DNA from 2 places in the Streptomyces sp. NRRL S-920 genome. Region 1 is predicted to be linked to the other one. Evidence: predicted binding sites of a transcription regulator. Region 1 holds the regulator's gene; the other holds the start of a gene.
The links. The regulator HspR, encoded in region 1, represses chaperone genes until heat shock. The targets are predictions, from matches to a motif close to TTGAGNNNNNNNNNCTCAA.

Region 1 (3,403 bases):
AGGAGCGCTTCAAGGAGATCTCCGAGGCGAATGACATCCTCGGGGACCCCAAGAAGCGCAAGGAGTACGACGAAGCGCGTGCTCTCTTCGGCAACGGCGGATTCCGGCAGGGCCCCGGAGGCGGCGGCGGTTCGTTCAACTTCGACCTGGGCGACCTCTTCGGAGGCGGCGCCCCGGGTGGCGGTGGAGCGGCCGGCGGCGGCTTCGGGGGCGGCCTCGGTGACGTCTTCGGGGGCCTGTTCAACCGCGGCGGCGCGGGTGCCGGTTCCGGCACGCGTACGCAGCCGAGGCGCGGCCAGGACATCGAGTCCGAGGTCACGCTGAGCTTCACGGAGGCGGTGGACGGCGCGACGGTGCCGCTCCGCATGTCCTCCCAGGCCGCCTGCAAGGCCTGTTCCGGCACCGGCGACAAGAACGGCACGCCGCGCGTGTGCCCGACCTGCGTCGGCACGGGCCAGGTCTCGCGCGGCGGCGGTGGCGGTTTCTCGCTGACCGACCCGTGCGTCGACTGCAAGGGCCGGGGCCTCATCGCCCAGGACCCGTGCGAGGTCTGCGCCGGTTCGGGACGCGCGAAGTCGTCCCGCACCATGCAGGTGCGGATCCCCGCGGGGGTGAGCGACGGCCAGCGGATCAGGCTCCGCGGCAAGGGCGCGCCCGGCGAGCGGGGCGGCCCGGCCGGTGACCTCTACGTGGTGGTGCACGTCGACACCCACCCGGTCTTCGGCCGCAAGGGCGACAACCTCACGGTCACGGTGCCGGTGACGTACCCGGAGGCGGCACTGGGCGGCGAGGTCAAGGTGCCGACCCTGGGCGGACCCGCCGTCACCCTCAAGCTGCCCGCGGGCACCCCCAACGGCCGTACGATGCGGGCCCGCGGCAAGGGCGCGGTCCGCAAGGACGGCACCAGGGGCGACCTGCTCGTGACGGTGGAGGTGTCGGTCCCGGCATCCCTGTCGGACGAGGCGAGGGAAGCCCTGGAGTCCTACCGCGAGGCGACCGCGGGCGACGACCCGCGCGCAGAGTTGTTCCAGGCCGCGAAGGGAGCATGAGATGGACGGCCGTCGTCGACAGTCCGGTTTCAGTAGCGCGTACCAACTCACCGATGAGACGCCGGTGTACGTCATCTCGGTGGCCGCCCAGCTGAGCGGCCTCCACCCGCAGACCCTGCGCCAGTACGACCGCCTGGGTCTGGTCTCCCCGGACCGCACCGCGGGCCGCGGCCGCCGCTACTCCGCCCGCGACATCGAACTGCTGCGCACCGTGCAGCAGTTGTCGCAGGAGGAGGGCATCAACCTCGCCGGCATCAAGCGCATCATCGAGCTGGAGAACCAGGTCGCCGCGCTCCAGTCGCGCGTCGCGGAGCTGTCCGCGGCCGTGGAGGGAGCCGCCGCCGCCATGCAGCAACGTGAAGCGGCGGTGCACGCCTCGTACCGCCGCGACCTCGTCCCCTACCAGGACGTGCAGCAGGCGAGCGCGCTGGTGGTCTGGCGTCCCAAGAGGGCGACGGAGTAGCTCGGCGATCTCTGTGCGGGACGCCCGTCGGGGCCGGGAGGTGGGAACCTCCCGGCCCCGACGCGCGTTGCGTCTGACGACCTGAAGTGATTGTCGGTACTGGGGGAAGTGGGTAGTTCGGCATGGCCATGGTGGGACTGTTCTGGATAGCCGAGGGCGATGTGTACGTGGGAGCGAAGCCGTCCGGCCTCGCTCCGGGGGTGCGCCTGACCCCGGAGGGCGTGGTGGCTCTCGGTGACAAGCAGGACGAGTTCTGGCCATGGGAGGACGTGCGTTCCCTGATGGTCGACGACGTGCCGGTGAAGTCCCTCAAGCGCCATCTGGGCGCGGCCGTCGACATGGTCCTGACGGTCGGCTTGGGCGGTACGGACGGGGCTCCCACGATGACGGTCCGCGTGAGCGGCCCCGACGGCGCCGACGACACGGAACTGACGGCGTACACGGCAGCGGCGGTCGGCTACTCCCCCGCGGAGTACGACCTCTCCCGAGCCCTCCTGACCCGCCTCACGGAGGGCGCGGGCACGCTCCTGACGACGCTGGCGGCGATGGCGGAGTGGGGGCGGCGGCACGAGGGCGGCTCGCCGCGGGCGGCCGCGCGGGAGGCGCTGCTGCGGGAGTGGCTGGCGGTGGCGGGCGCTACTGAGCGCGGTCGAGAAGACCTGACTGACCGATGAGGTAGCCGAGCTGGGCGCGGCTCTCGCTGCCGAGGGTGGCGGCGAGTTTGGCTATGTGGACCCGGGCGGTGCGGATGTTCATGCCGAGGCGGTCGGCTATCTCGGCGTCGGTGAGGCCTTCGACGAGGAGGGCCGCTATGGCGCGCTGGCGGGGCGTGACACCGCCTTCCGAGACCTGCGGGGCGGCCTGGGGCCACATGGGGGTGGCCAGGCGCCACAGCCGCCAGAAGGTGGTGGCGAAGTACTCGACGAGGGCCGGTTGGCGCACTTCCAAGGCGATGCTGCGGTCCCTGCTCGCCGGGATGAACGCGACGGTCCGGTCGAAGACGAAGAGGCGGTCGGTCACCTCGTCCAGGGTGCGGGCCTCGGCGTCGCCGTCGAGCTGCTCGAAGTAGGCGAGTACGGGCAGGGAGTGGCGCGTCGTGTGCTGGTAGAGGGTCCGCATCCGGCAGCCCCGGCCGAGCAGGGCCTGGTCCCTGGGGAAGGCCTCGGCCAGCGTCTCGGGCGGGCGGGTGCCGCCGGGCTGGATGGCGAGGAACTCCTCCGTGACGTCGTTCATGGCCTGGTCGATGGCCGAGTTGATGCGGTCGAGACCGTCGAGGACGGCGACCGCGGGGGCGTCCCTGGGGGTGTTCGCGGAGGTGGCCGCGGGGGTGTCCGTGGCGGAGGGCAACCGCGCTTCGCGTGCGCGTCGGCCTGCCATACGGGCTCCCTCCTGCTCCGCGCTCACTGCGTGCGGTTCTGGTCCAGGATCCCCGACTGGGCGATGAGGTAGCCGAGTTGGGCGCGGCTTCCGCTGCCGAGGGCCGCGGCGATCTTGGCGATATGGGCGCGGCAGGTGCGGACGTTCATGCCGAGGCGGCGGGCGATGGCCTCGTCGACGTGGCCTTCGATGAGCAGCTTGGCGATGGAGCGCTGGACGCCGGTTATCCCGTCGGTGGAGGGGGCGTACGGCACCTCGTCGAGGAGCGGGGTCGCCCGGCTCCACTCGTGTTCGAAGACCTTGGCGAGGTACTCGACGATGCCGGGGTGGCGCAGTTCCAGCGCGACTTGGCGGTCCTCGCGGGCCGGGATGAGCGCGACCGTGCGGTCGAAGATCATCAGCCGGTCGATCAGCTCTTCCAGGGTCCTGATCTGGACATTGCCCTTCGCCATGCGCGCCGCGTACGCGAGGGTCCCCTGGCTGTGTCTGACGGTGTGCTGGTAGAGGGTGCGCA
Region 2 (3,403 bases), on a different contig from region 1:
GTCACGTCGTCGCGACCCTCGCCACGGAGGTCCCGGTCGGGCTCTCCGTCCTCGCGGGCCATCTGCCCGACAGCTCGCTGCACCGCCTCGACTACGGCATCAGCTTCGGGGTGGCCGCCAGCGTCGGCGCGCTCGCGGGACTGCTCACGCCGTGTCTGCGGTGGGCGGTGCTGGCGGGCTTCGGCTGGATGCTGGTCGAGGAGCTGATCGCGTTCACCGACCCGATGACGAACTGGGGCCACCTCCTGGCGCTCGTGATCGGCGTCTCCAGCTGGCCGCTGATCCGCCGCGGACGCCGGTCCTTGGCGGGCCGCCCCTGAAAGCGCCTCGGCACTGAGGGCGCCTCCGTACTGCGACCGGGCTCGTCACGCGGGCACCGCCTCCACCACCGACGGGAACGCCGCCGTCGGCAAAACCCGCGTCAGCTCGAACCCGGCCCGGGAGAGCAGCGCGGCGAACTCCGCCTCCGTACGCTCCTGACCGTCCACGATCGCCGCCATCGCGACGTCCATCGCCTTGCCGGGGTGCGGGTCGTTGCCCGCGGGCAGGACGGACTCGACGATCAGGAGGCGGCCGTCCGGCGCCATCGCCGTACGGCAGTTGCGCAGGATCCGCAGGCAGGCCTCGTCCGGCCAGTCGTGCAGGACGTGCTTGAGGACGTACAGGTCGCCGCCCTTGGGGACGCCCGTGAAGAAGTCGCCCGACTCGGCGCTCCAGCGGCCCCGCACCGCCTCGTCCCCGCTCAGGACGTGCGTACTGACCGCCGGGGTCTGGTCGAAGAGGACCCCGGTCAGGCCCGGCCGCCCGCGCAGGACCGCCCGCAGGAGGCCGCCGCGCCCGCCGCCGACGTCCACCACCGTGCCCTTCGCGGGGAACGGGTACGTCCCGGCCACCACCGCGTCGACGGGGGCCGAGAGCGAGGTCATGCCGGCGTCGAACAGTTCCCGCAGCGCGGGGTCCCCGGCCAGATACGCGAAGAACGGCTGCCCGAAGACCCGCTCGAAGGAGGCGCCCTCCTCGCGCACGGCCTCCTCCAGACCCGCGGAGGTCCGCCGGAACGCCGCGTCGGTCAGCATCACGACCGCGCCGTGCTGCGAATAGGGGGCGTCCGTGCGCAGCGCGTCCCCGAGGGGAGTGAGGTGGAACGCGCCTGCCTCGTCCTCGCGGAAGACGCCGCGCGTGGCGAGATAGCGCAGGACGCGTCGCAGGTGCCCGGCGTGCGTGCCGGTCAGCTCCGCCAGCTCCTCGGCGGTGCGGGGGCCCGGTGCCAGATGGTCGGCGATCCGGCAGCGTGCGGCCGTGCGCAGCGCCGCCGAGAGGAGGTGCCCCAGCGCGATCTCCATGAGCTGACCGGCGGCGCCGGCCACCTGGTCCGCCATCGCGTCCGCCGCTGCCGGGTCCACCGGGCCGTCGCTGTTCTCGGGTGTGTCCACCGTGGGTCTCCTCCGTGAGAGTCGGAGCGTCCACGTTCCTCACCGAACGCCGGTCCGTACAGGGGGCGTCGCCACCGCCACGGGCGGGTGACCGGTGATCGCTCAGAGCGAACAGCCCTTGGGGAACATTGAGGCGCTCATAAGCATTGAGTCGATACAGCTCAACTTGAATGCCGAAAGGGAGATCATGGCTACTGAGTCCACCTCGTACACATCGCTCACTCTGCCTGTGCTGCCGCTCGACGACGAGGTGGTCCTGCCCGGCATGGTGGTCCCCTTCGACCTCTCCGACGCGGAGGTGCGCGCCGCGGTGGAGGCCGCGCAGGCCGCGGCCCGCTCCGAGGGCGACAGCAAGCCGAAGGTGCTGCTTGTTCCGCGCATCGACGGGACGTACGCGGCGACCGGCGTCCTCGGCACCGTCGAGCAGGTCGGACGACTCTCCGACGGCGACCCCGGTGCCCTCATCCGCGGCCGGGGGCGCGTGCGCATCGGCGCCGGTACGACCGGGCCCGGCGCCGCCCTGTGGGTCGAGGGGCAGCAGGTCGAGGACGCCGCCCCCGAGCCGCTGCCGGGCGCCGTCGCCGAGCTGGTCAAGGAGTACAAGGCGCTCGCCACCAGCTGGCTGAAGAAGCGCGGCGCCTGGCAGGTCGTCGACCGCGTCACGCAGATCGACGACGTCTCCGCCCTCGCCGACAACTCCGGCTACTCGCCCTTCCTGACCACCCAGCAGAAGATCGAGCTGCTGGAGACCGAGGACCCGGTCGCCCGCCTCAAGCTCGCCACCGAGCAGCTGCGCGAGCACCTCGCCGAGCAGGACGTCGCCGAGTCCATCGCCAAGGACGTGCAGGAGGGCGTGGACAAGCAGCAGCGCGAGTTCCTGCTGCGCCGCCAGCTGGACGCCGTACGCAAGGAGCTGCGCGAGATCAACGGCGAGAAGGAGGGCGAGGAGTCCGACGACTACCGCGCCCGCGTCGAGGCCGCCGACCTGCCGGAGAAGGTCCGCGAGGCCGCCCTCAAGGAGGTCGACAAGCTGGCGCGCGCCAGCGACCAGTCGCCCGAGGGCTCGTGGATCCGCACCTGGCTGGACACCGTCCTCGAACTGCCCTGGAACGAACGCACCGAGGACGAGTACGACATCAAGGGCGCCCAGGAGATCCTCGACGCCGAGCACGCCGGGCTCCAGGACGTGAAGGAGCGCATCACCGAGTACCTCGCGGTCCGCAAGCGCCGCTCCGACCGCGGCCTCGGGGTCGTCGGCGGGCGCCGCGGCGGCGCCGTACTCGCCCTCGTCGGCCCGCCCGGCGTCGGCAAGACCTCGCTCGGCGAGTCCGTCGCGCACGCCATGGGCCGCAAGTTCGTGCGGGTCGCGCTCGGTGGCGTACGCGACGAGGCGGAGATCCGCGGACACCGCCGTACGTACGTGGGGGCGCTGCCCGGGCGGATCGTGCGGGCCATCAAGGAGGCCGGGTCCATGAACCCGGTCGTGCTCCTGGACGAGATCGACAAGGTGGGCTCGGACTTCCGCGGCGACCCGGCCGCCGCCCTCCTCGAAGTCCTCGACCCGGCGCAGAACCACACCTTCCGGGACCACTACCTGGAGGTGGAGCTGGACCTGAGCGACGTCGTCTTCCTGGCGACGGCGAACGTCCTCGAAGCCATCCCCGAGGCCCTGCTCGACCGCATGGAGCTGGTCCGGCTCGACGGCTACACCGAGGACGAGAAGATCGTCATCGCCCGCGACCACCTGCTCCCGCGCCAGCTGGACCGCGCGGGCCTGGAGAAGGACGAGGTCACCCTCGACGAGAGCGCCCTGCGCAAGCTGGCGGGGGAGTACACGCGCGAAGCGGGCGTACGCAACCTGGAGCGGTCCGTGGCGCGGCTGCTGCGCAAGGTCGCGGCCCAGCACGAACTGGGCGAGCGCGAGCTGCCCCTCACCGTCACCGACGCGGACCTGCGCGACCTGATCGGGC

Region 2: lon (endopeptidase La) is a predicted target of HspR. The motif match lies at 1,580-1,598, and genes of this name have one in related genera.

Annotation. Positions count from the first base shown of each region.
Region 1 covers NZ_JODF01000040.1:30,542-33,944, reverse strand. The annotation lists gene dnaJ (molecular chaperone DnaJ) at 1-1,049, shown strand, start outside; gene IG54_RS0125445 (heat shock protein transcriptional repressor HspR) at 1,051-1,512, shown strand; gene IG54_RS0125440 (hypothetical protein) at 1,635-2,186, shown strand; gene IG54_RS0125435 (helix-turn-helix domain-containing protein) at 2,149-2,889, opposite strand; gene IG54_RS0125430 (helix-turn-helix transcriptional regulator) at 2,913-3,403, opposite strand, start outside.
Region 2 covers NZ_JODF01000050.1:30,781-34,183, forward strand. The annotation lists gene IG54_RS0128390 (rhomboid-like protein) at 1-320, shown strand, start outside; gene IG54_RS0128395 (methyltransferase) at 366-1,379, opposite strand; gene lon (endopeptidase La) at 1,621-3,403, shown strand, end outside.